4 regions of the Rhizobium sp. GW821-FHT14E12 genome follow, and region 3 is predicted to be linked to each of the others. Evidence: predicted binding sites of a transcription regulator. Region 3 holds the regulator's gene; each other region holds the start of a gene.
The links. The regulator PhoB, encoded in region 3, activates phosphate uptake and scavenging genes when phosphate is short. The targets are predictions, from matches to a motif close to TGTCATNNANCTGTCAT.
Positions count from the first base shown of each region.

Region 1: AC1RO0_RS11330 (DUF47 family protein) is a predicted target of PhoB. The motif match lies at 2,014-2,030, and genes of this name have one in related genera.
Region 2: phnC (phosphonate ABC transporter ATP-binding protein) is a predicted target of PhoB. The motif match lies at 1,569-1,585, and genes of this name have one in related genera.
Region 4: ugpB (sn-glycerol-3-phosphate ABC transporter substrate-binding protein UgpB) is a predicted target of PhoB. The motif match lies at 5,294-5,310, and genes of this name have one in related genera.

Region 1 covers NZ_JBXAPH010000002.1:689,040-696,373, forward strand. Annotated here, with positions in the region: gene ugpA (sn-glycerol-3-phosphate ABC transporter permease UgpA) at 1-22, shown strand, start outside; gene ugpE (sn-glycerol-3-phosphate ABC transporter permease UgpE) at 32-880, shown strand; gene AC1RO0_RS11325 (sn-glycerol-3-phosphate import ATP-binding protein UgpC) at 880-1,932, shown strand; gene AC1RO0_RS11330 (DUF47 family protein) at 2,035-2,691, shown strand; gene AC1RO0_RS11335 (inorganic phosphate transporter) at 2,691-3,695, shown strand; gene AC1RO0_RS11340 (ABC transporter substrate-binding protein) at 4,178-5,725, shown strand; gene AC1RO0_RS11345 (ABC transporter permease) at 5,794-6,765, shown strand; gene AC1RO0_RS11350 (ABC transporter permease) at 6,762-7,334, shown strand, end outside.
Region 2 covers NZ_JBXAPH010000008.1:244,633-251,966, forward strand. Annotated here, with positions in the region: gene phnL (phosphonate C-P lyase system protein PhnL) at 1-231, shown strand, start outside; gene AC1RO0_RS25275 (DapH/DapD/GlmU-related protein) at 228-845, shown strand; gene AC1RO0_RS25280 (pyridoxamine 5'-phosphate oxidase family protein) at 940-1,503, shown strand; gene phnC (phosphonate ABC transporter ATP-binding protein) at 1,730-2,584, shown strand; gene phnD (phosphonate ABC transporter substrate-binding protein) at 2,681-3,586, shown strand; gene phnE (phosphonate ABC transporter, permease protein PhnE) at 3,655-4,635, shown strand; gene phnE (phosphonate ABC transporter, permease protein PhnE) at 4,644-5,990, shown strand; gene AC1RO0_RS25305 (DUF1045 domain-containing protein) at 6,181-6,873, shown strand; gene AC1RO0_RS25310 (alpha-D-ribose 1-methylphosphonate 5-triphosphate diphosphatase) at 6,884-7,334, shown strand, end outside.
Region 3 covers NZ_JBXAPH010000006.1:218,812-226,145, reverse strand. Annotated here, with positions in the region: gene pstA (phosphate ABC transporter permease PstA) at 1-191, shown strand, start outside; gene pstB (phosphate ABC transporter ATP-binding protein PstB) at 206-1,021, shown strand; gene phoU (phosphate signaling complex protein PhoU) at 1,073-1,786, shown strand; gene phoB (phosphate regulon transcriptional regulator PhoB) at 1,819-2,502, shown strand; gene AC1RO0_RS22095 (GcrA family cell cycle regulator) at 2,591-3,127, opposite strand; gene AC1RO0_RS22090 (aspartate aminotransferase family protein) at 3,555-4,754, shown strand; gene argF (ornithine carbamoyltransferase) at 4,826-5,743, shown strand; gene AC1RO0_RS22080 (Hsp33 family molecular chaperone) at 5,793-6,782, shown strand; gene apaG (Co2+/Mg2+ efflux protein ApaG) at 6,789-7,181, opposite strand.
Region 4 covers NZ_JBXAPH010000002.1:681,267-688,600, forward strand. Annotated here, with positions in the region: gene AC1RO0_RS11280 (ABC transporter substrate-binding protein) at 1-925, opposite strand, end outside; gene AC1RO0_RS11285 (KTSC domain-containing protein) at 1,184-1,390, opposite strand; gene AC1RO0_RS11290 (MFS transporter) at 1,567-2,751, opposite strand; gene AC1RO0_RS11295 (GNAT family N-acetyltransferase) at 2,748-3,344, opposite strand; gene AC1RO0_RS11300 (AraC family transcriptional regulator) at 3,455-4,228, opposite strand; gene AC1RO0_RS11305 (DMT family transporter) at 4,322-5,260, shown strand; gene ugpB (sn-glycerol-3-phosphate ABC transporter substrate-binding protein UgpB) at 5,536-6,846, shown strand; gene ugpA (sn-glycerol-3-phosphate ABC transporter permease UgpA) at 6,914-7,334, shown strand, end outside.

The DNA.
Region 1 (7,334 bases), on a different contig from region 3:
GAAGCGCGTGCATTATGCGTGAGGTAAGCCGATGATCGAAAAACGTCCGGTCGCCAATCTCATCGGCCATCTGATGCTGATCCTCGGCATCATCATCGTCGCCTTCCCGATCTATTACACCTTCGTCGCCTCGACGATGACGTCAGCCGAAATTCTGCGACCGCCCATCTCGCTGCTGCCCGGTGGTCATTTTGTCGAGAACTATGGGGAAGCGCTCTCCGGCGGCGTCGAGCGCGTGGTCGGTGTCAGCCTGCCGCGTATGCTCTGGAACACGTTTGTCGTGGCGGTCGTCATCGCCGTCGGCAAGATCGCGATCTCCTTCCTGTCGGCATTTGCGATCGTCTTCTTTCGCTTTCCGCTGCGCATGGTCTTCTTCTGGATGATCTTCGTGACGCTGATGTTGCCGGTCGAGGTCCGCATCCTGCCGACCTACAAGGTCATCGTCGATCTCGGCATGATCGACACCTATGCCGGCCTGACCCTGCCGCTGATGGCATCGGCAACGGCCACCTTCCTGTTCCGGCAATTCTTCCTGACTGTGCCGGGCGAGTTGCTGGAGGCGGCGCGCATCGACAATGCCGGGCCCTTCCGCTTCATGCGCGATATCCTGCTGCCGCTGTCGAAGACCAATATCGCCGCCCTGTTCGTGATCCTCTTCATCTATGGCTGGACGCAGTATCTGTGGCCGCTGCTCGTCACCAACGACGCGAAGATGTCGACGATCATCATCGGGCTAAGAAAAATGGTGGATTTCGCCGATGCGGCGACGCCGTGGAATTTCGTGATGGTGACGGCGATCCTGGCGATCATTCCGCCCATCGTCGTCGTGGTGCTGATGCAGCGCTGGTTCGTCAAAGGTCTTGTGGAGACGGAGAAATAATGGCTGGGATCACCCTCAAGGATGTCCGCAAAACCTATGGCGGCGGCATAGACGTCATCAAGGGCGTGTCGCTCGATATTGCCGACGGCGAACTCGTCGTGCTGGTTGGGCCTTCCGGCTGCGGCAAGTCCACGCTGCTCCGCATGATTGCCGGCCTGGAAAGCATCACATCGGGCACGGTGTCGATCAATGATCGCGTGGTCAACGAGCTGGAACCGTCGGACCGCGATATCGCCATGGTCTTCCAGAACTACGCGCTCTATCCGCATATGACGGTGCGCCAGAACCTCGCCTATGGGCTGAAGAACCGCAACATGCCGAAGGACGAGATCGAGCGGCGGATTGCCAAGACCGCCCGCTCGCTGGAGATCGAGCAATTCCTGGAGCGCAAACCGCGCCAATTGTCCGGCGGGCAGCGCCAGCGCGTTGCGATGGGCCGCGCCATCGTGCGCGAGCCGGCAGCCTTCCTGTTCGACGAGCCGCTCTCCAATCTCGACGCCAAGCTGCGCGTGCAGATGCGCGTCGAAATCAAGCGGCTGCAGCGATCGCTCGCAACCACCAGCGTCTATGTCACGCATGACCAGATGGAGGCGATGACGCTGGCTGACCGGCTGGTGGTACTGAATGGTGGCCGCATCGAGCAGGTCGGCACGCCCATCGAACTCTATGAGCGTCCGGCCACGACCTTCGTTGCGACCTTCATCGGCTCGCCGTCGATGAACCTGCTGAAGATTACCGAGAAAAGCGGCCTTGCGCTTTCGGCGAGCGCCGGCCCCGTCAGCAGCGACGCGACCATCGGCATCCGGCCCGAAGACCTTCATCTTGCCGAAGCCGGAAACGCCGCCGCCTTAAGCGCGAGGGTGCGTGTCCTGGCGGTCGAACTGGTCGGCGCTGAAAGCTATGTCTATGGCGTCCTTCAAGACGATCAGGACATCGTCTTTCGCGTTTCCGGGCGGTCCCAGATCGCGATCGATGCCGAGCTTGTGGTTGCCGCTTCCGCCAACGCCCTGCATTTCTTCGACGGCGAGGGAAACAGGATAGAACACGCGTAAACGGTTCAAACCTTGGGATGACGCTGCTGGGGAGCGTCGTTTCGCAGGCGTATCGGCTTTTCATGTCACGCTCCGTCATTTATGACGGATTTATGACAACGCATGTTTGGAGCGCCGAAAGTGAACTGGTTTCGTAAATTGATGCCGCGAGAAGATCGCTTTTTTGATCTCTTCGAGCGGCATTCCCGCACCATCGTCGGCGCGGCCGAAGCTTTGAACGAATTGCTGGCCGGCAACGATACGGAGCAGCATTGCCAGCGTATCGTCGCGCTTGAGAACGAGGCCGATGAGATTGCCCGCGAAGTGCTGCTCGCCGTGCGGCGCAGCTTCATTACGCCCTTCGATCGGGGTGATATCAAGGACCTGATCATGTCGATGGATGACGCCATCGACATGATGCACAAGACGGTCAAGACCATCCGGTTGTTCGAACAGACCAGTTTCGATCCCAGAATGCAGGAAATGGGCGCAGCTATCGTCCAGGCCGCCAAGCTGGTCGCCGAGGCAATCCCGCTGCTCGATCGCATGAGCGCCAACTCGGCCCGCCTCAGCGTGCTCACCGAAGAGGTGGTGAAAGTCGAGGGCCGTTCCGACGAGCTGCATGAGCAGGGGCTTAAGGATCTCTTCCGCCGTTATGGCGGGTCGAACCCCATGGCCTATATCATCGGCAGCGAGATCTATGGCGAACTTGAGAAGGTGGTCGACCGCTTCGAGGATGTCGCCAACGAGATCAGCGGCATCGTGATCGAGAACGTCTGATGGAGGCCACCCTCGCCCTTCCGCTGCTGGCGGGCCTGATTGCCGTCGCGCTGTTCTTCGATTTTCTCAACGGGCTGCACGATGCGGCCAATTCGATCGCCACCATCGTCTCCACCCGTGTCCTGCGGCCGCAATATGCCGTGATGTGGGCGGCCTTCTTCAATTTCATCGCCTTCCTGTTCTTCGGCCTGCACGTGGCCGAGACCCTCGGCACCGGCATCATCGATCCGGGCATCGTGACACCGCAGGTCATCTTCGCCGCGCTGATGGGCGCCATTGTCTGGAATATCGTCACCTGGATATTCGGCATCCCGTCGAGCTCGTCGCACGCGCTGGTCGGCGGGCTGGTCGGGGCGGGCCTAGCAAAGGTCGGCACAAGCGCGATCGTGTGGTCGGGCCTGCTGAAGACGGCCGGCGCCATCGTGCTCTCTCCGCTGATAGGCTTCCTCCTCGCGCTTCTCCTCGTCTTGTGCGTGACCTGGATCTTCGTCCGGCAGACACCGTTTGCCGTCGACAGCACATTCCGTGTGCTGCAATTCATCTCGGCGTCGCTCTATTCGCTCGGCCATGGCGGCAACGATGCCCAGAAGACGATGGGGATCATCGCCGTGCTGCTCTATTCCCAGGGCTATGGCGGCGGGGAATTCCATGTGCCTCTCTGGGTGGTGCTGTCCTGCCAGTCGGCCATGGCGCTCGGAACCTTGTTCGGCGGCTGGCGGATCGTGCATACGATGGGCTCGAAGATCACCAAACTCAATCCGATGCAGGGCTTCTGCGCGGAGACCGGCGGCGCGATCACATTGTTTGCGGCGACATGGCTCGGCATTCCGGTCTCGACGACCCACACGATCACTGGCGCCATTATCGGCGTCGGCGCTTCCCGGCGGCTTTCCGCGGTGCGCTGGGGGCTCGCCGGCAACATCGTCATCGCATGGGTGGTGACACTGCCCGCCGCCGCTGCGATTTCCGCGCTGGTCTATTGGGTCATGAACTGGGTGGGCTGAACGCCCACCCAAAGGCTCGTTGCCTTTCCCGTGACAGCGGCTCTCTCGGCAGCACACACCAATCGCAGCCGTAGACCTTTAATCTACTTTCGCCGTTCCCTCGCGCTCATCTCGGATGTTTGTTTCAGCACCAGCCCCGAGACCGGTGCTTTTTTCGGCAATACAGGCAACTCCCAGCCTGCCCGCGTCCAATATGAACAATTAATACGCACTCCAAGAGCGCGCTCAAAACTTATGCGAATTTTCCAAGGGAGCCGCTTGACAGGTCGGGCTTGGGAGGCTCTTAATGCGACCATTGATGCAAACATATACCAGTATATCGGTTGACCATCGGAGCGTCGTTCGCCTCGGCCGACACGCAAAAAGCTCCGATCCGTTGAATATGCACCGCCCCTTCTGACAGCCGCAGCCCGGCTTTCGGAGCGATGCCGCAATGCAAAGTAACGTCCGCAAGCCAAACGAAAATCCATAAGGGGAACTTCATGCGACGCCTGCTTTCCATGTCCCTAGCCCTGATCCTCACCGCAAGCGCGGCTCACGCCGCGCCGGTCGAGGGCGGCAAGATCAATCTCATCGTTCAGCCGGAGCCGCCGGGGCTGATGATCGGCATCGTCTCGAACGGTCCAAGCGGACTTGTCGGCGGTGAAATCTATGAAAGTCTGCTGCGCTACGACGACAAACTGCGGCCAATGCCGTCATTGGCGAAATCTTGGGAAATCTCATCCGACGGACTGACCTACACCTTCCACCTGCAGGACAATGTGAAATTCCATGACGGGCAGCCGATGACATCAGCGGACGTGCTGTTTTCTGTGAAGGACTTCCTGCCCAAAACGCTTGCGAAGCATCGAAATACGATGGCCCGCGTGGAAAGCGTAACTGCGCCGGATGACAAGACGGTCGTCTTCAAGCTCAAGCAGCCCTTCGAGCCGTTCATCCGCGCCATGGATTACGGCGCAATGCCCATCATTCCAAAACATATCTATGCGGGCACGGACTACATGACCAATCCGGCCAACGAAAAGCCGATCGGGACCGGGCCGTTCAAATTCGTTGAATGGAAAAAAGGCAGCTACATCAAGCTGGAGAAGAACAAGGACTATTACATCAAGGGCAAGCCCTATCTTGACGAAGTCTACTACCACATCATCCCGGACGCTGCGTCCAGATCGGTTGCCTACGAGACAGGAAAGGTCGATGTCCTGCCCGGCGGATCGGTGGAGAATTTCGACGTCCCCAGGGTGTCCGCCCTTCCCAATACCTGCGTGACACAGAAAGGCTGGGAGTTTTACTCACCTCTTTCGTGGTTGTGGCTGAACAACCGCACCGCCCCCATGGACAATCCGAAATTCCGTCAAGCGATCATGTATGCGCTCGACCGGGGGTTCGCGCGCGATGCCCTGTGGAATGGAATGGGCAAGGTTGCGACCGGTCCCTTTTCGTCCGGATTGCCCTTCTATGCGCAAGGTGGCCCGGAATACCCCTATGATCCCGACAAGTCCAAGGCACTGCTGAAAGAGATCGGCTACACCGGCAAACCGCTTCGGCTTCTCCCCTTGCCATATGGCGAAACCTGGCAGCGTTGGGCCGAGGCCGTGAAGCAGAACCTTGCGGATGTCGGCATCCCGGTCGAAATCGAGGCCACGGACGTGGCGGGTTGGAACCAGAAGGTCAGCAACTGGGATTACGACCTGGCATTTACCTACCTTTACCAGAATGGCGACCCGGCGGTTGGCGTCGAGCGCAATTACAAGTCGGCGCAGATCGCCAAGGGTTCCCCCTGGAACAATGTCGAAGGCTACAGCAACGCGGATGTGGACAAGCTTCTCGAGCAAGCGGCCTTTGCGTTCCCGGCGGAGAAGCGAAAGGTCCTCTACGATCAGGTGCAGGCGAAACTGCAGGAAGACGTGCCCGTGGCCTGGCTTCTCGAACTCAGCTTTCCGACGATCTACAACTGCAAATTCAAGGATCTGATCACCACCGGCATGGGTTTGAACGATTCCCTTCGTGACACCTACATCGAGCAGTGAACTGCTGCGCGAGATATGTCTCGCGCAGCTCTCCCGCAACGCATGGAAACCCTAACCAGGGGGCTGTTATGGTGCGCTTCGTGACAGGACGATTGCTAAAGGCTGCTGTCATCCTGATCTGCATAACAATTCTGAACTTCCTCCTCATTCATGCCGCTCCTGGCGATCCCGCGGCGGTCATGGCGGGAGAGGCCGGCGATACCGACGCCACCTTCCTGCAACAATTGCGGGAGCGTTTCGGACTTGACCAGCCGCTCTATGTACAGCTCTGGATCTATGTCTCATCCGTCATACGGCTCGATCTTGGCTATTCCTACCGCCAGCAGCTCCCGGTCATCCAGCTGATCGCGGACCGCCTTCCGGCGACGCTTCTTCTCTCGCTTACCGCCTTCGTCATTTCGCTCGGCCTCGGCATCCTCGCCGGAGCTGTCGCCTCGGCTCGACAGGGGCGCTGGTCGGATACGATCATCTCGCTGGTGGCACTTATCTTCTATGCGACGCCGCTCTTTTGGTTGGCGCTGATGGCGGTGCTTTTGTTTTCCGTGCAGCTCGGCTGGCTGCCGGGCTTCGGTTACGAGACAGTCGGCGCCGATTACACAGGTCTTACTCGCTCCTTCGATATTCTTTATCACCTCATCTTGCCTGCCTTGACGCTCGGGCTGTTTTTTATGGCCGTCTATGCACGGATGACGCGCGCCTCGATGCTGGAAGTGAGCCGCATGGATTTCGTCAAGACCGCCAAGGCCAAGGGACTGCGCCCCGCCGTCATCCAGCGCCGCCATGTCCTGCGCAACGCCATCCTCCCGGTCGTGACACTGGCCGGCCTCCAGGCCGGGCAACTTGTGGGCGGCGCGGTGTTGATCGAAACGGTCTTCGCCTGGCCGGGCATCGGTCGGCTGATGTTCGATGCGCTATCGCAGCGCGACTATAACCTGCTCCTCGGCGTCTTCATCGTCTCCGCCGCCATGGTGCTTCTCTTCAATCTGATTACCGATGTGCTCTATCGCATCGTGGATCCGCGTATCCGGGTGACGTCATGAAGGATTTCTGGAAACGCTTCTCCCGCAACAAGGGCGCCGTCATTGGTCTCCTTATTCTGTTTGCTGTTATCGCCCTTTCAATTGTCGCTCCATTTCTCTACCCAAAATCGCCCTGGGCCATGGTGCAACGGCCGTTCCTGGCGCCCTTCACCATGGATCGGTTCCCGTTGGGAACCGATCCAATGGGCCGCGATCTCGCCTCCGGCCTCGCCCACGGCGCGCAGGTCTCGCTGCTCGTCGGCTTCGTCTCGACGGTGGTGTCGCTGGTAATCGGCATACCGATCGGCGCGATCGCCGGCTATTTCGGCGGTTGGGTGGACGATTGTCTGATGCGCTTCACCGAATTCTTCCAGAGCGTGCCGAGCTTCGCGCTCGCCGTCGTACTGGTCGCCATCTTCCAGCCGTCCATCGCATCGATCGTGGTGGCGATCGCCGTGGTGTCATGGCCACCGGTCGCCCGGCTGCTGCGTGGCGAGGTGATGTCGCTGCGCTCACGGGAATTCGTCGAGGCGGCGGTACTGTCCGGACAGACGCACGCGACCATCATCTGGCGGCAAATCCTGCCCAAC
Region 2 (7,334 bases), on a different contig from region 3:
CGCGTCAATATTGCCCGCGGCTTCATCACCGACCACGCCATTCTCCTGCTCGACGAACCGACCGCCTCTCTCGACGCCCGGAACCGCGCCGTCGTGGTCTCGATGATCGAGGAGAAGAAAAAGGCCGGCGTTGCCCTGCTCGGCATCTTCCACGACGAGGAGGTGCGCGAAGCGGTCGGTAGCCGGATTCTCGACGTCTCCCGTTTCTCGCCCAGAAAGTCCGCCGCATGAGCCGCCAACTGGGCGAAACGCCCTTCATCAGCCCGACCGCAACCGTCAAGAACTCGACGTTCGGCCGCTATACCGAGGTCTCCGACCGTTGCCGCATCGACGAGGTCGAGATCGGCGACTACTCCTATATCATGCAGGACGGCGCCGTCTGGTGCGCGACGATCGGCAAGTTCGTCAACATCGCGGCCAGCGTCCGCATCAATGCCACCAACCATCCGACATGGCGGGCGACGCTGCATCACTTCACCTATCGCGCCGCCGATTATTGGCCGGATGCCGATATGGAAACCGACTTCTTTACCTGGCGGCGCGAGAACCGCGTCGTGATCGGGCATGACGTCTGGATCGGACACGGTGCTACCATCCTGCCGGGCGTCACGGTCGGCAATGGTGCTGTCATCGGCGCCGGCGCCGTCGTTTCCAAGGATGTCGCGCCCTATACGATCGTCGGCGGCGTGCCGGCAAAGCTCATCCGCGAGCGCTTCACCGCCGAGGTTGGTGCCCGCATGGACAAGCTGTCCTGGTGGGACTGGGATCACGCCACCTTGCGCACGGCGCTGACGGATTTCCGCGCCCTTTCCGCCGAGGATTTTTTGATCCGCTACGGCGCATGAGGACGTTTTTCGCCGATATGGGGCTTGCGCCGGCCGACTGAGGATCTAGCGTCTGGCGACCCTTTGAGACCAGATAGTCGAGGGAGACGCCGTCATGGCAAAGCAGTTCGAAAGCATCGATGACCGGCTGCGCGACTTCATTGCCCGGCAGCATATCTTCTTCACGGCGTCGGCGACCGCGGAATCCCGCGTTAACGTTTCGCCCCGCGAGACGCTGTGCCTGCGCATCATCTCACCCAATACCGCCATCTATCTCGACCGCACCGGCAGCGGCAACGAGACCTCGGCGCATATGAAGGCCGACGGGCGGCTGACCATCATGTTCTGCGCCGTCGCGGGGCCGCCGATGATTTTGCGCCTCTATGGGCGCGGCCGGATCATTCACAGGACATCGGCTGAATATCGGGAGCTGCTGCATACACACTATGCCGGCGAAGAACCGCTCGGCGCGCGCCAGATCGTCTGGCTGGATATCGACCTCGTCCAGACCTCCTGCGGCTTCGGCGTGCCGCTCTTTTCCTATGAAGGCGAAAGGCCGAGCCTCGATCAGTGGGCCAAGGCCAAGGGGCCTGATGGTATCGAGGAATACCGGCGGGAAAAGAACGTCCGCAGTATGGACGGTCTGCCGACGGGTTTATTTGACGCCGACAGCAACTAATGCGGCCCGACTGAATCATCCCACTGCACCAATAGCGGGGGATTGTAACAACACTTACACAAATCTGACATTGGAGCTTCATGAAGCGGGACTAATGCGTTGCCTATACTTGGCGCACAGCCGCTCGAAATTCGGTTTCGAGGCAAGGCACCTGCGCCTGTTCATAGTTAGTCGCGCGACGTCAATGCTTGCTGCGATCCAAAGCAGCGGCGAAAGGGAAAGCTTCATGTTCGAGCTCAAGAATGTCTCGCGCCGGTTCGGAAACAAGCTTGCTGTCGATTCCGTGACGCTGGACATTCCGCAAGGACAGATGGTCGGCGTCATCGGCCGCTCGGGCGCCGGCAAGTCCACGCTGCTGCGCATGATCAACCGCCTCGCCGATCCGACCTCCGGTTCGATCCATTTCGCCGGCACCGAAGTGTCCAAGCTGAGCGGCCGGGCGCTGCGCAGCTGGCAGCGCGATTGCGCCATGATCTTTCAGCAGTTCAACCTGGTCCCGCGCCTCGACGTGCTCACCAACGTCATGCTTGGCCGCCTCAACCAGCGCTCGACCGTGATGAGTCTCCTGTCCGTCTTCACCCGCGAGGAGCGTATCGAGGCGATCGCGGCGCTGGAACGCCTCGGCATCGAGCAGACCGCATTGCAGATGGCCGGCACGCTGTCGGGCGGCCAGCAGCAGCGCGTCGCCATCTGCCGCGCCCTGATGCAGCAGCCGAAGATGATGCTCGCCGACGAGCCGATCGCCTCGCTCGACCCCCTCAACGCCAAAATCGTCATGGATGCGCTGCGCGATATCAACGAGCGCGAAGGCATCACCGTCATCACCAACCTGCACACACTGGATACGGCCCGCAACTATTGCGAACGCATCGTCGGCATGGCCGCCGGCCGCGTCGTCTTCGACGGCAAGCCCTCTGACCTGACGGCCGCCGCCGTCAAGGAAATCTACGGCACCGACAGGGACGGCGCCGGTGTCGACGAGACGATGACGTCGACCGCCATCAACATTCCCGATCCGGCCGCGCAAGCCGCGGCACATGCATCCGCCGGCCCGCAACCGCTGGCACTGGCCGGTCCCTGAGGGGGAGCCGGCCGCGATCGAAAGCCCGCGTCAAGGGCGCATTTCTTTCAGACCGAAGACATCCGGGGACACACCGGTTAACCAGGAGACGAACCCATGTTGAAGAAGACCCTTCTTGCAGCCACGGCGCTTCTCGCGCTTGCTGGCGGCGCTGCCGCTCAGAACCTCAAGGAATTCCGCGTCGGTATTCTCGGTGGCGAAAACGAAGCCGACCGCCTGCGCAACTATGCCTGCCTCTCCGACCACCTGAAGAAGGAATTCGGCTTCGAGAAGGTATCGCTGTTCCCGGCCGCCGACTATGACGGCGTTATCCAGGGCCTGCTCGGCGGCACGCTCGACTTCGCCGAACTCGGTGCTTCCGGCTATGCAGCCGTCGCCATCAAGGACCCGAAGGCCGTCACCCCGATCCTGACCACGCAACAGGCAGACGGCTCGACCGGCTATTACTCGATCGGTCTCGCTCTGAAGTCCTCCGGCATCAAGACCATCAAGGATGCCAAGGGCAAGAAGCTCGGCTATGCCGATCCGGACTCCACCTCGGGCTATCTTGTTCCGCTGACGCAGATCCCGAAGGACACCGGCATGCCGAACGACAAGTTCTTCGCCTCGACCCAGTTCAATGGCGGTCACGAAAACAACCTGCTCGCCGCCTATGACGGCAAGGTCGACGTTGCCGTGGACGATTCCTCGGGCCTCGGCGACTTCAAAGACGGCTACACCTCCGGCACCTTCCGCAAGGAAGTCGACAAGGGCGCCGTCGACCCGAACAAGCTCGTCGAAGTCTGGCGTTCGCCGCTGATCCCGAACGGCCCGCTCGTCGTTCGCAACGCGCTCGGCGCCGAATGGCAGACCAAGCTGACCGACTTCTTCCTGAAGCTCCCGACCGCCGACGCCAAGTGCTTCAACGCCATCGAAGGCGGCGACTTCAAGGGCTACGTCAAGGTCAAGCCGGACTTCTACAACGCCGTTATCGAAGTTCGCAAAGCTGCCATCGGCGGCTGATCTTCGTCCTGACAGCGAGGCGGCCGGCAACGGCCGCCTCTTTGCTATTTTTCAAGGCGGTATTTTTCATGACGATTGCCGATGCCCAGCCACAGATGCAGAGCGCCCCTCATAGCGCCAAGGAGATCGGCGACGCCTGGAGCCGCATGGTGGCCCGACGCCGTCTCTATACCGGGCTCGGCCTCGCGATCCTGATCATCGCCTTCGTCAGCTCCGTCCGCTTCGCCGACGAGAGCAATGCCGGCCACTTCTTCGACCGCCTGCCGCATCTCTTTGACTTCCTGAGCTGGCTGATCCCCAAGGATTGGGCCGACGTCTATCGCGCGCTCTTCGATCTTGCGAGCCCGAACGGCGCAAACGGCGTCGGCGGCGAGGAGTTCAATTTCCCGCTCGGCCGCGTCTATGTCTGGGGCGATTTCTACATTCCCGAATATTTCGAGCTGATGATCATCACGATCAACGTGGCGCTGGTCTCCACCATCATCGGCTTCGTCGTCGCCCTGCCGCTCAGCTTCTTTGCCGCCCGCAACATGTCGCCGTCCAATCCGGTGCGCCTGGTGACGAAGCGCGTCATGGAATTCCTGCGCGCCTTCCCCGAGATCGTCATCGCCGGGCTGTTTTCGGCGATCCTGTCGATCGGCCCGATCGCCGCCATCATCGCGGTCGGCCTGCACACGATCGGCGCGCTCGGCAAGCTCTTCTACGAAGTCGTCGAAAACATCGACATGAAGCCGGACGAGGGCATGAAAGCGGTCGGCGCCAGCTGGACGGAGCGCGTCCGCTTCGGCGCCCTGCCGCAGGTAATGCCGAATTTCATGTCCTATGCGCTGCTGCGCCTGGAAATCAACGTCCGCGCCTCGACCATCATCGGCGCCGTCGGCGGCGGCGGCATCGGCGAGGAGCTGAAGCTGTCGATCTCGCGCGGCTTCGGCGCCAAGACGGTGGCACTGGTGCTGCTGCTCTTCATCACCATCATCGCCGTCGATCAGTTTTCCGCATGGCTCCGTCGCCGTCTCGTCGGCGAGCATGCCTTCCTTCTGCAGCATTGAGGTCGCCCATGTCCGTTATCGACGCCAGCCGCATGCAGGATATCGAAGCACGCTACCCGGAGATCCTGCATCGATCCTTCCGCCAGCGCTTCGGCGCCCTGATGGTCTTCATCGGTGTGATCCTCTATGGCTTCTACGCCGTCTGGTTCTTCGATCTGCCGAAAGTCATTACTGAGGCCCATTGGGAGCGCGTCGGCATCTATCTGAGCGAATGGGTCAGTTATGACGTGCAGCCGGAATTCCGCATTTCCGGCGACACGATCAGCATCAAATATCCGCGCTTTTCGCCGCTGGGCGATAATCCGCACCCGGACTGGGTGACAAACAACCCCGACGGCAGCCTGACAGTCTCGGTCAGCGGCACGAGCCGTACCGTCACGATCACCAAGACACAGGCGATCCTCACCGCCCATGGCGTCACCATCCCGATCGACATCACCGGCGACGTGCCGAAGTTGATCGGCTCGGAGCCGGTCCCCGCCTGGATGACGGTCTATGACGACAATATCCTCGTGGATATGGGTTTTGCCGGCAATGTCAGCATCTCCACCGACCGCGTGAAGATCCGCAAGCGCTTCATCGGCTGGGCGAATTTCGTCTTCGACACGCATTCGCCCTTCTTCGACAAGCCGGCGGGCGAAGTCATCAATTTGATCGTCTCCGGACCGCGGCTCGATCCCGCTGAATCCAACCTTTCATTGGCCTTCGACAATGTCTGGAACAATGCCGCCTGGCAGCATGGCGATGTCTGGTCCAAGCTGTTCCAGACCATCGTCATGGCCTTCCTCGGCACGCTGCTCGGTTCTGTCGCCGCCTTTCCGCTGGCCTTCCTGGCGGCGCGCAATATCACGCCGAACCGGCTGCTCAATCAGGTGCTGAAGCGCTTCTTCGACTTCCTGCGCTCGGTCGACATGCTGATCTGGGCGCTGTTCCTGACCCGCGCCTTCGGCCCCGGACCGCTCGCCGGCAGCGGCGCGATTTTCCTCACCGAGACCGGCACGCTCGGCAAGCTCTACTCCGAGGGTCTCGAGAATATCGACAACAAGCCGCGCGAGGGCGTGAAGTCCACCGGTTCGTCGACCATCCTCGTACATCGCTACGGCATCATGCCGCAGATCGTTCCCGTCATCGTCAGCCAGACACTCTATCAATGGGAATCCAACGTGCGCGGCGCCACCATCATCGGCGCGGTCGGCGCCGGCGGCATCGGCCTGAAGCTGTGGGAAGCCATGCGCACCAATGCCAACTGGGAAAACGTCGCCTATATGGTGCTGCTGATCCTGATCGTCGTCTTCCTGTTCGACGCTGCCTCCAGCGCGCTGCGGACACGCCTGATGGGCACGCAAAACAGATAAAAAAGACAACAAAAAACCGTATCGCATCATCATTTTGTCACGGGAATCCTTTAGCGGAAGCCCGGGCAGGATAAGATTGGGCGTGCCGGGTTTAGCCGGATTCGATTCGATACCGTCTTGCCTCTCTTGCGGTTTGGCGCAAATCACCCAACAGTGTCTCGCGCAGCCGATTTTTCCAAGGAATATAGCCTTGCGCTACGCTCTCTATTTTACGCCGCCGAAAGCCGATCCCTTGACGGCGCTTGCCGCCCGCTGGCTTGGCCGCGATGCCTTTTCGAACGAAATCTTTTCCGACAAAGCGATCGGCGCCGTACCCGAGAACCATGCCGAGGTTACCGCCGACCCGCGCCGCTACGGCTTTCACGCCACGCTGAAGGCGCCCTTCGAGCTGGCAAATTCGGTCACCGAACGCGACCTTCTCGACGTGGCCGCCGATTTTGCCGCGCGCACGCCAGCCTTCGCCATACCCGAGCTCGTGCTTGGCCAGCTCGGCCAGTTCTTCGCGCTCGTTCCAGCCGAGGTCTATCAGCCGCTTCAGGATTTCGCTGCTCAAGTCGTCAAGACCTTCGAGCCGTTCCGCGCCGCCCTTTCCGACGCCGATATCGCGCGGCGCAAGCCGGAGGGATTGAGCGAGGCGGAGCGTGCAAATCTGCTGCGCTGGGGCTATCCTTACGTGAACGACGAGTTCCGCTTCCATATGACACTGACCGGTAAGGTCTCGGCCGAGCAACAGGCCGGCATCCATGACCTGCTGCGCGATCGTTTCGCCGACCATACCGGCAAGCCGCTCGATATTTCCGGCCTCGCCGTCTTCGTCGAAGAAGAGCGCGGCGCACCCTTTACCGTCCGTTCCTGGCTGCCGCTTGCCGGCGCCCAAAAATGAAAGACCTGACATGACCAAGGAAACCGTCCTCTCCAACGCCCGCATCGTCCTCGAAGACATGATCCTCGAGGGCTCCGTGCTGATCCGCGACGGGCGGATCACCGATATTTCCGAAGGCAGGTCCGGTATCGGCGAGGATTTCGAGGGCGATTATCTGATCCCCGGTCTGGTCGAGCTGCATACGGACCATCTGGAAGCCCATTATTCGCCGCGCCCCGGCGTGCGCTGGAACAAGACGGCCGCCATCCAGGCGCATGACGCCCAGATCGTTACCTCCGGCATCACCACCGTCTTCGACTGCCTGCGCATGGGCTCCGATGAAGATGGCGGTTTCGAAAAGGGCGAGATGCGCGACATGGCTGACGCCATCCAGGCGGCGCAAAACGAGGACCGCCTGCGCGCCGACCACCTGATCCACCTGCGCTGCGAGGTCTCTTCCGACAACGTTCTCGATCACTTTC
Region 3 (7,334 bases):
TCGCCAATTATCCGACGTCGCCGCTCGATCCGGCGACCGCCCTGCCGGTGCAGATCTACATGTGGGCGAGCGAAGCCGAGCGTGCCTTTGTCGAGCGAACCTCCGGGGCCATTATCGTCCTGCTCTTCTTCCTTGTTGCGATGAACATCGGAGCCATCTTGCTGCGCCGTCGCTTCGAGCGGCGCTGGTAGAGGGAGAAGACGGAATGAACATGATGACGGAAGCCGCAGGCGAGAAGGCATTGGCCAGGAAGATGACGACGATCCCCTACAAGATGATCGGCCAGGACGTCTCGGTCTATTATGGTGACAAGCGCGCCCTGTTCGGTGTGGACCTGAACATCCGCGTCAATACGGTCACCGCGCTGATCGGCCCTTCCGGCTGCGGCAAATCCACCTTCTTGCGCTGCTTGAACCGGATGAACGACACGATCGATACCTGCCGCGTCACCGGCAAGATCACGCTCGACGATCAGGATATCTATGACAGCGCCATCGATGTCGTGGAGCTGCGTGCTCGCGTCGGCATGGTGTTCCAAAAGCCCAATCCCTTCCCGAAGTCGATCTACGAGAACGTCGCCTACGGCCCGCGTATCCATGGGCTGCATCGCTCCAAGGCCGATCTCGACCATATCGTCGAAACCAGCCTGCAGAAGGCCGGTCTCTGGGGCGAGGTGAAGGACCGGCTGCTGGAAGCCGGCACCAGCCTGTCGGGCGGCCAGCAGCAGCGCCTCTGCATCGCCCGCGCCGTCGCCGTCAGCCCGGAAGTCATTCTCATGGACGAGCCGTGCTCGGCGCTCGATCCCATCGCCACGGCCAAGGTCGAGGAACTGATTCACGAGCTGCGGGAAAACTTCACGATCGTCATCGTGACGCATTCCATGCAGCAGGCCGCCCGCGTCTCGCAACGCACCGCAATGTTTCACCTCGGCCATTTGGTCGAGGAGAACGATACCGATAAGATGTTCACCAATCCCGACGATTTCCGCACGCAGGATTACATCATGGGCCGTTTTGGTTGATGATATCCCGCGCGCGGCTCCCTTCACACGTTTCACCCTGAGGATAGAAAAATGGTCTCCACTCACATTCTCTCTGCCTATGACGAAGACCTGAAGTTCCTGACGCGCCGCATTGCGGAAATGGGCGGTCTGGCGGAGCAGATGGTCAGCGACAGCGTCCGCGCCCTGGTGCATGGCGATGCCGCCCTTGCACAGAAGGTCATTTCCGACGACGTCGTCCTCGACCACGCCGAACGCGAAGTCGGCGACAAGGCGATCGTCACCATCGCGCGTCGCCAGCCGATGGCGGCCGACCTGCGCGAAATCATGGGCTCCATTCGCATCGCCGCCGATCTGGAGCGCGTCGGCGACCTCGGCAAGAACACCGCCAAGCGCGTCATCGCCGTGCAGGGCCACGGTGTTCCGCGCCGCCTGGCGCGCGGCATCGAGCATCTTTCCGAACTGGCGCTCAGCCAGCTCAAGGAAGTGCTCGACGTCTACACGACCCGTTCGCCCGACAAGGCCGTCTCGATCCGTGAGCGCGACGAGGAAATCGATGCGATGTACACCTCGCTCTTCCGCGAGATGCTGACCTACATGATGGAAGATCCGCGCAACATCACCACCTGCACGCATCTTCTCTTCTGCGCCAAGAACATCGAGCGCATCGGCGACCATGCCACCAACATCGCCGAGACGATCTATTACATGGCGACCGGCAGCCAGCCGGAAGGCGAGCGCCCGAAAGACGATACCGCCAACACCGTCGGTGCGGTGACGGAATAACGAAGACGCCAAGAAAAGGAGACCAGAGACGCATGGTTCCGAGAGTTGCTGTTGTAGAAGACGAAGAAGCGCTCAGCGTTCTGCTGCGCTATAATCTTGAGGCTGAAGGCTTCGAGGTCGACACCATTCTGAGAGGCGACGAAGCCGAGCTTCGCCTCCAGGAGCGCATCCCCGATCTTCTGATCCTTGACTGGATGCTCCCCGGCGTGTCCGGTATCGAACTCTGCCGCCGGCTGCGCATGCGGCCGGAGACCGAGCGCCTGCCGATCATCATGCTCACCGCCCGCGGCGAGGAAAGCGAGCGCGTGCGCGGCCTTTCCACCGGCGCGGACGATTATGTCGTCAAGCCGTTCTCGACGCCGGAGCTGATGGCTCGCGTCAAGGCGATGCTGCGTCGCGCCCGTCCGGAGGTTCTCTCCACGGTGTTGCGCTGTGGCGACATCGAACTGGACCGCGAGACCCATCGCGTTCACCGCAAGAGCCGCGAAGTGCGGTTGGGGCCGACCGAATTCCGCCTGCTGGAATTCCTGATGGCTTCGCCGAGCCGCGTCTTCTCGCGGTCGCAGCTCCTCGACGGTGTCTGGGGACATGACATCTATGTCGACGAACGCACCGTCGACGTCCATGTCGGACGTCTGCGCAAGGCGCTGAACTTCTCCAATATGCAGGATGTCATCCGCACCGTTCGCGGCGCGGGTTATTCCATGGAAGCCTGAGCGGGAAACCGGTCAGTCATCCAACATAGCGGCGGAAACAGAAAACGGGCCTTTCGGCCCGTTTCTTTCATTTCGGCTATGGGGCATCTCAACCGCGGGGTTGAGCCGCCGGCCGGCGCCGTTCATGCACCGGCTGGTAGGCCATGCGCTGATGGTAGCCGCAATAGGGCGATGCATCCGGGCTGTCGTTGCCGCAGAAATGGAAGTCATCCTTCAGCGGATCGCCGACCGGCCACTTGCAGGTGCGCTCGGTGAGTTCCGTCAGGCCGAGGCGGCGCGAAATCGGAACAACCACATTGGCGGCCGGACGATATTCGATCTCATTGACCGTATCGATCTCGACTTCTTCCTTGAGCATCGTCGCGCCCTGCTGACGGGTAACCGTGCGGGTTGCAACGCGCGAGGCGTAGTTCGGTGCGCGCGGCGCCGAGGTGTTGCGCTTCTGCGCTCGGGCGGCCGTCGCCGTGCCGCCGGCCTTCGCTCGGCCCGGCAGGCTCAAGCGATGCACCTTGCCGATGACGGCGTTACGACTGACACCACCAAGCTGCGCCGCGATCTGGCTCGCGCTCAAACCCTCGGACCACAGCTTCTTCAGCTTCTCGACGCGTTCGTCTGTCCAATTCATGCCCTGTCTCCGCTGTCGCGTTTCCGATGGCAGAATCCTTCACCATTGCCTCGCATTAGGGCGAGGCGCGAAACGCTTAAAAATTGTGGTGACTAGTTCCGCCGCATGCAGTCTAGTAATTGGGGTTTAACCTAGTGTGAGGCTGACTCCGTGACAAGACACGCATGATTCCTGGGGAATCGATTTCGGGGTTTTCCCCAACTTGCTTGTCCAAGCGTGGCATTTTTGCAATATTAGCAGTTGAAGACATACCTCTCGTCGAGAGGCGCTCTGCCGCGCCTGCTAAATCGCCTGTTTTGTTGACATTGCGGTGCAAAACATCAATAGTGCCTCAGCCGCCGCAAGGCGGCATTTTTGATTTTTCCGGGCCCGTTTCACTTGAAGGAAACGATTGGCCCTAAAAGTTGTGATCGAGGAGATACGGGCCATGGCTGAAACCGCGCCGCTTTATGACACCTATATGCGTGCTCCGCTGCGGTTTGAGCGAGGAGAGGGCGTATGGCTGTTCACGGAGACAGGCGAGCGCTATCTCGATTTCGCCGCCGGTGTTGCGGTGAATTCGCTTGGCCATGCACATCCCCATCTGGTTGCGGAACTGAAGGCGCAGGCCGATAAGGTCTGGCACCTGTCGAACCTCTATGAGGTGCCGGGCCAGGAGAAGTTGTCGAAGCGCCTGACGGAAGCCACCTTTGCCGACAAGGTGTTCTTCACCAATTCCGGTGCCGAGGCGCTGGAATGCGCGATCAAGACGGCGCGGCGCTACCAGTTCTCCAAGGGCCATCCCGAGAAATTCCATATCATCACCTTCGAAGGTGCCTTCCACGGCCGCACGATCGCGACGATCGCCGCCGGCGGACAGGAGAAGTATCTCGAAGGTTTCGGCCCGAAGGCACCGGGCTTCGACCAGGTGCCCTTCGGCGATCTCGACGCCGTGCGTGCCGCTGTCACCGATGCGACGGCCGGGATTCTCATTGAGCCCGTGCAGGGCGAGGGCGGCATCCGCCCCGCGACCAACGAGTTCCTGCGCGGCCTGCGCCAGATCTGCGACGAGCATGGCCTTCTTCTGATCCTTGACGAGGTCCAGTGCGGCGTCGGCCGTACCGGCAAGCTCTTTGCCCATGAATGGTCCGGCGTCACGCCCGACATCATGGCCGTGGCCAAGGGTATCGGCGGCGGTTTCCCGCTCGGTGCCTGCCTTGCGACGGCGGAAGCCGCTTCGGGCATGAAGGCCGGCACGCATGGCTCGACCTATGGCGGCAATCCGCTCGCCATGGCAGTCGGCAATGCCGTGCTCGATATCGTGCTGGCTGATGGCTTCCTGCAGCATGTGCGCGACATCGCACTGGTCTTCCGCCAGGGCCTGGCTTCGCTTCAGGATCGTTTCCCCGATATCATCGAGGATGTCCGCGGCGAGGGCCTGATGCTCGGCATCAAGGCTGCCATTCCGCAGGCGGAGCTGTTGCAGGCAATCCGCGCCGAGCATCTTTTGGGCGTGCCGGCCGGCGACAACGTCATCCGTCTGCTGCCGCCGCTGGTGGTGACTGCAGAGGAAGCGCGCGAAGGCATTGCCCGCATCGAACGCGCGGCAGAATCCGTGCGCGCCGCTCGCGTCAAAAAGTCGGCCTAAATCCAGCGCCCGCTGTCGGGGCGTTTCTGCCCCACGCGGGCGTTGTTGTTTTCTAGAGTACAGGTAGGAACATGGCTTCTCCGAAACACTTTCTCGATCTCTCGGCCGTCGCGGCTGCCGATCTGCGCAGCATCATCGATGATGCCATCGTGCGAAAGCAGGCGCTAAAGGCGGGCACGGCCGACAAGCCGCTTGCCGGCAAGATGCTGGCGATGATCTTCGAGAAACCCTCCACCCGAACCCGCGTTTCCTTCGATGTCGGCATGCGCCAGCTCGGTGGCGAGACGTTGTTCCTGTCAGGCACCGAGATGCAGCTTGGCCGGGCTGAGACGATCGGCGATACGGCGAAGGTGCTGTCGCGCTATGTCGACGCCATCATGATCCGCACGACGGAGCATTCGCGTCTATTGGAGCTGGCCGAACATGCGACCGTGCCGGTCATCAATGCGCTGACCGATGACACGCATCCCTGCCAGATCATGGCTGACATCATGACCTTCGAGGAGCATCGCGGCCCGATCAAGGGCAAGACCATTGCCTGGACCGGCGACGGCAACAATGTGCTGCATTCGCTGATCGAGGGGGCCGCCCGCTTCGACTATCGCATGAACATGGCCGTACCCCTTGGTTCCGAGCCAAAGGATCACTATTTGAACTGGGCCCGCAACCAGGGCGCCGAAATCATGCTCTCGCATGATGCCGACCGTGCGGTCGCTGGCGTTGATTGCGTGGTAACCGATACCTGGGTTTCCATGAATCAGGAACACCGGGCTCGCGGTCACAACGTCTTCCAGCCCTATCAGGTCAACCAGGCTTTGATGGCACAGGCCGGCAAGGACGCTTTGTTCATGCATTGCCTGCCTGCGCATCGCGGGGAGGAAGTGACGGATGAAGTGATCGATGGTCCGCAATCCGTTGTTTTCGATGAGGCGGAAAACCGCCTTCATGCGCAAAAGTCGATTCTTGCTTGGTGCCTGGGCGCGATCTGAGGATATAGAACCGCGAGTTTGATGCCGCGGGCGCAGTAGGAGTATAGCAATGGCGGAAAGTGCAGCCTCGCTGGGTCAATTCGATTTTGCCGGCGACGATCATGTCGTTCCCTTTCAGGTCGAAGGTCTTGATGTGCGCGGCCGCGCCGTGCAGCTCGGGCCTTTGCTGGACGCAATTCTCGCCCGGCACAATTATCCGGCCCCCGTTGCCCGGCTTTTGGCCGAGGCCGTGGTGCTGACCGTCTTGCTCGGCACCTCGCTGAAGTTCGAGGGCAAGTTCACCGTGCAGACCAAGGGCGACGGACCGGTCGATCTTCTGGTCGCCGATTTCGCCACGCCGGAAAATGTCCGCGCCTATGCCCGCTTCGATGAAGAGGCGCTGGCAAAGGCCGTGGCCGCCGGCGAAACCGAGCCGGAGCAGTTGCTCGGCAAGGGCGTGCTCGCCTTCACTATCGATCAGGGTCGCTACAGCCAGCCCTATCAGGGGATCGTGGCGCTTGACGGCGCCTCGCTCGAAGAGATCGCCGGGACGTATTTCCGTCAGTCGGAACAGATCCCGACCCGCGTTCGCCTGGGTGCCGCCGAACTGTTCGATCGCGACGAGGCCGGCAAGCCGCGCCATCGCTGGCGGGCGGGCGGGCTGATCGCGCAGTTCCTGCCGGAAGCACCGGAGCGCATGCGCCAGCCGGATCTGCATGGCGGCGACGGCGATAGCAATCCGCGCCATCATGTCGAGGACGACGCCTGGGAGGAAGCCCGGTCATTGGTCGAGACGATCGATGCCGACGAACTGACCGACCCGCAGGTCGGCACCGAACGTCTGCTGTTCCGTCTCTTCCACGAGCGTGGCGTGCGCGTCTATGAACCGAAGGCGGTTTTCGATCGCTGCACCTGTTCGCGCGACAAGCTGAAGGGCGTGTTGCAGGGCTTTTCCGCCGAGGAAATCGAGGTGAGCCAGGAGAATGGCGAAATTGCTGTCACCTGCGAGTTCTGCTCGACCACCTATCGCTTCGAAGTCTCCGAGGTAAAGGAAGCCTGATCGGGCTTAGTTCAGCGTCCGCAGCAGGTTGGGCGTATCCAGCGAGAAGGCGGGGATCTTGACGTGAAAGAGTTCCCCGTCGTCCGTCTCCATCTGATAATGGCCGAACATCATGCCCGATGGCGTATCGAGCGGGCAGCCTGACGAATATTCGTAGGTATCGCCGGGGCCAAGTCGTGGCTGTTCGCCGACGACGCCAGGTCCGGTCACTTCGTCCACCAATCCGTTCTGATCGGTGATGTGCCAATAGCGCGTCACCAGCCGGACATTGACCGTGGAGTGGTTGGAAATGACGATGCGATAACCCCAGACATAGCGGTCGTCATCCGGATCGGATTGCTCCTCCAGATAAAAAGGTTCGACGACGACTTCGATATCCCGTGTTAGAGCGCGATACATGCCTGACACCTTGGTCATTACTCCGAAACGTCGTGCGTTCCAATAAACGCACATCGGACGCTCCAGCATTTTAAGTCTAGGGCATCTGCTCCGCTTTCCATGATCCCACGAAAGCGGGACATCTAGCGGTATCCTATACACAACCTGATCCGT
Region 4 (7,334 bases), on a different contig from region 3:
GAACCTTGACGTCCTGGAAAGGACCCTTCGAGATATTCAGGAGAAAGGCACTGGTAACGCCCGGGTTCTCCTTCGTCACAACCTGCAATTTGCCATTGCTCTGCACCGAGCGGAAGTTGGCGGGCGGAACGGCATCGATGGCGTCCACCTGCCCGCTCGCCAGAGCGCCGAGGCGAACGGAGGCTTCCGGCAGGTATTTGAAATCGATCTCATTGAAATGAGCCGGCCCCTTGTGGGTGGCGTAGCCGGGTCCCCAATTGTAATCGGCGCGCCGGCTCAGCTTGCTGCCGCTGCCCTTCACGAAACTATCAAGGACAAAGGCCCCGGAGCCGACAACGGTATTGGTCGTGCTGGTCGCCTTTTGCAGATAGGTCGGGGACTGGATCCCCAGATAAGGCAGGCTAAGTCCCTGCAGCAGCGGCGCGAAAGACTGACGATAGCTGATCACTACGGTATTTGCGTTCGGCGCCTCGATCTTGTCGACCGGACCGAGCAACGACTTTGCGTAGCTCGAGGTCGTCTTCGGATCGAGGATGCGATCGAAATTATACTTCACCGCCGCCGCATCGAGCGGCGTGCCATCGCTGAAGGTCACGCCCGGCCGCAGATGAAATGTATAGACCGTGTTGTCACCGTTGATTTCCCAGCGTTCTGCCAACCAGGGCGCAAAGCTGTTGTCCTCGGCCTGGCCGACCAGCGAGTCGACGATGTTGCGGGTAATGACGGCGGTAATCGAACTGCCGGTAATCGACGGATCGATGATGGCTGTATCCGTCCCCAAGCCAACCTTGAGGATGCCACCATCGATGGGCTTGGCGCCCTCGGACGCCGCCCAGGCATGGGGACTGGCCAGAGAAAGGAAAGAAAAAGCAACGACCGCGCGGACGCTGCTTCTTAACGAAACTCCAAAGACTGTACGTCTCATATTCTAAGCCCCGATATTGGAAACGATCAAAATTGACCGGCCCTGCCAGCGTGCAAACTTGCAACGCATCGGCAATCCCGTGCTTAGAATATTGTCTATAAAATTAGTGGACTAAAGGCATTCTGGTTCTTTTGACGCGACGTTCGAAAAATACCGTTTCAATCTTACGCCGCTCATCTATCCACCGAGGGCCGCCATCCGGCCTCCGGTCACAGTGGCTTGACCTGCCACGAAGCAAGGTCCAGCCAGCATCGGGTATTAGGCGACGCGCTCGAAGCGGGTGCGGATATGTTCAATATAATGCTGGCCGGGCGAAGCCGCCTTGACCATGGCGATAGCGGCCTTTTCCGGAACGCCGGCAAACAGACGCTCCTCGCCGTTCTTGAAGCGAATATAAAGACGTCCGTCCTCGGGGTGGAAAGCGACGGATTTAATAATTTTCGATGAAACTGGAAACTCTTTCATAGCGCCCTCTTCTTTGAAACGGTTATGCCATGAAAATCCCAATATCGAGTGAAGTGACCTAGTTAAGGAAGAGTAGTCTGCAACCATCAGTTTTTATCGAATGGCGAAAGCGACAGTTTGACTGGCTAAATCTGACCCTATTTTCGGCTGGCTTTCGGGGGAATTTGATCAATCGCCTAGATGGGGAGAACGAGACGCCGCCTGCCCAGTAGGTGCAGGACTGCGGCCGCGATCAGCGCGACTATCGAAATGCCGGCCGACATGTAGAGCGCACCGGCTTGTCCGAACTCATCGATGACGAATGCATAGATCACCGGCGCCGTGGCGGAGAGAACGAAGCTCGGGGCGACCAGGTTCCCCACCACCGAGCCGTAGCTGCGGGGATCGAACAGGACGAGCGGCAGCGTGCCGCGTGTGATCGTCAGCAATCCGTTGCCGATGCCGTAGAGAGCTGCAAAGACGATGGCCGCCGCCATCGAAGTGCCGGCAAATAGACCCGCAACAAAGGCCACCGGAAGCATCAGGGATGCCAGCAGCGTAAGCGTGAGCGGATCGATCTCGCGGCCGAAAAGTACCTCGCAGAGGCGTGCGACAGATTGCCCGATGCCGCGCGAGGCGGCGATCCAGACGGCTGCCGACGCAGCAAGACCAAGACCGGTCAGGATACCGATCATATGAGCAGACATACCGGCGTTCAGGAAGTTGGCAGGGCCGGTCAGCAATGCGTAGAGCCCGCCGAAGATGAGGACCTCCCGAGGATCGGTTGCGAGCGGCGGAGAATGCGCGGCGGTCTCGGACGAGGCTTCCGTCCGCCCTTCGGGGATCGCCAGATAGAGCGGGATTGTCAAAAGAGCGAGGCCGCCATAGACAGCAACGGCGCCGCGCCAACCGAACGTGATGGCAAGGAAATGACCGACAGGCCAGAAGGTGGCGGAGGCAAGGCCGCCCAACAGGGTGATCTGGGACATGGGGCGCCGGGCCTTGAGGCCGCCGATCCGTGCGAGCGCCGCAAATGCCGCATCATAAAGGGTGAGCCGCATGGCGATGCCGAGACAGATCCAGGCAGCGTAATACCCCATCAGCGTCTCGCAAATGGCGAGCGCGAAACATCCGATCGCGGTCAGCACCGCCCCGGCGATCATCACCTTTCGTCCACCCAGACGATCGATCGAGCGCCCGGCAAGCGGCGAGACCACGCCCATCGCCAACAGGCCTATCGCAAATCCGCCATGGATGATCTCACTTGACCAGCCGAGATCGGCAGCCATCAACTTGTCGAATACGCCGATCAGATAATAAGTGACGCCCCAGGCGACGAGCTGCGACAGCGCAAGGCACAGGATCGTTCTGCCGGAAATCACCGGTCCGCTTCCGGTCCGGCTTGCTCCGGCGCCGTTTCATCGCCCTCACCCAAGGCCCGCTGCATCAGCACCGTATCGACCCACCGCCCGAGCTTGAAGCCGGCGGATTTGAACGTCCCGATGGGCTGGAACCCCATGCGGCGATGCAGCGCGATCGAGCCGGCATTGCCGCTATTGCCGATGACGGCCAGCATCTGCCGCCATGGTCCCTTCTCGCAGCGGGCAATGAGCTCCCGGAGAAGCGCGCTGCCGACACCCCGGCCGCCGAGACCATCCGCGACATAGACCGAATCCTCGATCGAGAAACGATAGGCGGGGCGAGGTCGATAGGCGGTCGCGTAGCTGTAACCGACGATCTCGCCATTCAATTCGGCAACGAGGTAGGGCAGCCCCATGGCGAACACGGATGCCCGGCGCGACCGAAGCTCGTCAACCGACGGCGGCACCTCCTCGAACGTCGCCAGCCCATAGAGAACATGATGCGTATAGATGTCGCGTATGGCCTCCATATCCCCATCGCTGGCATCGCGAATGACGGGCCGATCCCGCTCAATGGGTATGTCTCGATCTTCCAAGGTCTGCTCGCTTTTCATTGCTCAATCTCTTCTCAACAAGCCGTTGTCTTAACGATGCCGCATCATGGAGAACGGCAGATCATGAATGAAGCTTTTGGCGATTATGCGAAGCATAAGGAAAACTTTGCCTATCGACCAAACCGGTATTGCTCCGGAGTCTTGCCGGACAGGCGTTTAAACATGGCGATGAAGGCCGAGGGCGTACTGTAGCCAAGGTCGAAGGCGATTGCCTGTATGGTGCGGCCCATGTCGAGCCACTCGACAGCGCGCAGGAAGCGCATCCGCTGCCGCCATTCGCCCAGCGAGATGCCGAGTTCGCGCTGGCAACGCCGCTCCAGCGTGCGTACCGTCATATGGAACCGCCCCGCCCAGGCCGCGAGCGGCAGGTCGCTTGCCGGATCGGCCTGGAGCGCATCCAGGATCGACTGGATTTCAGCCGAAGCGGCATGCGGCAGATAGGCGTCGTGCGGTGGCGCGATCTCGATTTGATCGAGCAAGACCTCGGCCAGCCGCCGATCGCGACCGGTCTCCGGCACATGGATATCACGCTCGGCAAAATCAACGAGTATCGCTCGCAAGATCGGGCTCAGTTCCAGCGCGCAGGGCCGATCGGAAAAACGCTTGGAACAAGGGGTAGAAATATAAACCGAGCGATAGGCCGTCGCCGTCTCATTATAGGCGCTGTGTTTCCAGCGCGGTGGGATCCAGACGGCATAGTGCGGCGGCGACAGAAAGCGCTTGCCCTCCACATCGATATTCATCGAGCCGTAGGAAACGAAGCTCAACTGACCGAAAACATGCGCGTGCGGCGCCATATAGGTGTCGGGACCAAAATCCTCCGCTCGGAAATAGACATCCGAAGGCAGATCTTCCAAAGGCGGCGGCACGGCGATGGTCGGCATCTGTCAGTCTCGCATTATCCTTTGTCGTAATCGAAGTATATACTGAGAAGGCGACGCGATCTACGCTGGCCTTGAACCAAATGGACAAGGCGGATGAGCTACATCCTTCTCCTCATCACGGCGCTGATCTGGGGCGGCAACGCCATCGTCACCAAGGCATCGGCCGGTGTTATCTCGCCGGCGGAAATCGCTTTCTACAGGTGGGTTGTGGCAATTCTGATCCTGACACCGTTTGTCGCCCGGCAGGTCTGGATGAACCGCGCGGTGCTCACCACCCATGGCTGGCGCCTGCTGATCATGGGCTTTCTCGGCGGCGCGGCACTGCCCTATCTCTCCTACATTGCCGCCCGATACACATCGGCCATGCATCTCGGCATCATCCAGTCGCTGATGCCTCTGTTGTCTCTCGTTCTCGCCATTGGCCTGCTCGGCCACCGGATGACCTACGGCGCACTTGCCGGCGGAATCGTCTCACTCCTGGGCGTTGCGGTCGTCGCCTCGCATGGGCAGATCGAGACCCTCCTCACCCAAGGCCCCAATATCGGCGACGCGATCATGCTGGCGGCAACGGTCTGTTATGCCCTCTACACCGTGCTTCTCAAGCGCTGGCCGAACGGCCTGCCCTTGCTGCAATCGCTTTATCTTCAGGCATGTGCCGCCGCCATCTCGCTGCTGCCGATCTATCTCCTATCCCCCAGGCTAGGCATCAGCGCGGCCAGCCTGCCGCTGATCGCCTATGCCGGCGCCGCAGCTTCCATTGCGGCACCCTTGCTCTGGATGCACGGGATCGATCACATCGGCCCGGCGCGGGCATCGCTGTTCTTCAACTTCGTACCCGTCGTGACCGCCATCCTGGCGATCCCGCTGCTATCCGAGCAACTCACGGCCAGCCTCATCCTCGGCGGAGCCCTAACCATGAGCGGTGTCATTCTCGCGGAGCTTTGGCGTCGACCGCTGACCGATGGAAACCAGGAAGCAGGCCGGCACCGCCTCCAAGGTTCAACCGAAGGAAACTTGCGCAACGGCGAGTGAGATTCCCACAGGCGGAATCTTTACAAGCCGCACTGTCACAAAACTGTCGTATATTCTCATTTCTCAGCATAAATAGATGCTTCGGATGATTCAGTCGTCATTGCCTCTTTCCAAAAAGAGCGAAGAAATGACGAAGGGGCAATCGTTCTTGCCGCGAGGAATCCGTTGCAAACAGCGGCTTTCGAACGGAATGTCCGGTATGGGGATCGAGGAGGATCCTCGCCGGAAATAGGGCTGGGTGCGGTCTGCGCCTGTTGGGAAACTTGGGAGGAAACATGTCCATACGTTTTATCTGCGCTTCAGCTGCGGCGATCGCCGCCTCGTTTTCCGTGACATCGAACGCATTTGCACTGACCGAGCTGCAATGGTGGCACGCCATGTCGGGCGCCAATAACGAGGTCGTCGAACAACTGGCCAAGGAATTCAACGAGAGCCAGAAGGACTACAAGATCGTCCCGGTCTTCAAGGGCACCTATCCGGAAGCGCTGAATGCCGGCATCGCCGCGTTCCGAGCCAAGCAGGCTCCGGCAATCCTCCAGGTCTTCGATGCCGGCAGCGGCGTGATGATGGGGGCCGAAGGCGCGATCATGCCGGCAGCAGATGTGTTGAAGAAGGGCGGCTATACCTTCGACAAGTCGCTGTATTTGCCTGGTATCGTCTCCTATTATTCCAGGCCCGACGGGACGATGCTGTCGTTCCCCTATAATTCCTCCTCACCGATCCTTTATTATAACAAGGACACCTTCAAGAAGGCCGGGCTTGACCCCGAAAGCCCGCCGAAGACCTGGCCGGAGGTGTTCGACGCCGCCAAGAAGATCAAGTCGAGCGGTGCATCGGCCTGCGGCTTCACCTCCACCTGGCTCACCTGGATCCAGACCGAGAACTTTGCCGCCTGGAACAATGTCGCCTATGGCAGCAATGAAAACGGCCTTGGCGGCACCGACGTCAAACTCGAATTCAACACACCGCTCTTCGAGAAGCATTTCCAGGCAATCACCGATCTCGCCAAGGACGGCACATTCCGCTACGGCGGTCGCACCTCGGAAGCCAAGCAGCTCTTCACCTCCGGAGAATGCGGCATCCTGACGGAATCTTCCGGCGGTCTCGGCGACATCGTCAAGAGCGGCATGAATTACGGCATCGGACAGCTCCCTTATTACGACGGCGAAGGCCGGCCGCAGAATACAATTCCCGGCGGCGCCAGCCTTTGGGTCTTCGGGGGCAAGAGCGATACCGAATACAAGGGCATCGCCGAATTCTTCCACTTCCTCTCTCAGACCAAGATCCAGTCACGGCTGCATCAGGTCTCCGGCTACCTGCCGGTGACGATGGCGGCCTATGAGGAAACGAAGAAGTCCGGCTTCTACGAGAAGAACCCCGGTCGCGAAACGCCGATCCTGCAGATGCTCGGCAAAGCACCGACCGCCAACTCCAAGGGCGTGCGCCTCGTCAACCTGCCGCAGGTGCGCGACATCATGAACGAGGAGTTCGAGGCGATGCTGGCCGGTAAGGAAGACGCAAAGACCGCGCTCGACAAGGCCGTCCAGCGCGGCAACGCCGCCATCCAGCAGGCCATCGGCAATTGACGCATTGATGCGGTCCAGCCCGCAGCCACTGAGGCTGCGGGCAATTTCCCTGTGCTAGGAGATCGCCGTGCAGCGCGTCGTCTTTCCCAACAAGATCCTTCCCTATCTTCTCGTCGCTCCGCAGATCATCCTGACGGTGGTCTTCTTTTTCTGGCCGGCGAGCCAGGCGCTTTATCAGTCGATGCAGCGCGAGGATCCCTTCGGGCTGAAGAGCGGCTTCGTGGGGCTCGCCAATTTCCGCGCCGTGCTGTCCGACGAGACCTATCTACACTCCTTGCAGGTGACGGTGGTCTTCAGCGTCGCGACCGCATTGCTGTCGATGATCGTTGCGCTGGCGCTTGCGACCGCCGCCGACAAGGTGGTGCGCGGCCAGACGCTTTATCGCACGCTGCTGATCTGGCCCTATGCGGTCGCACCCGCCGTCGCCGGCATGCTCTGGCTTTTCATGTTCAATCCGGCGATGGGCACCCTCGCCTATATTCTCCGCC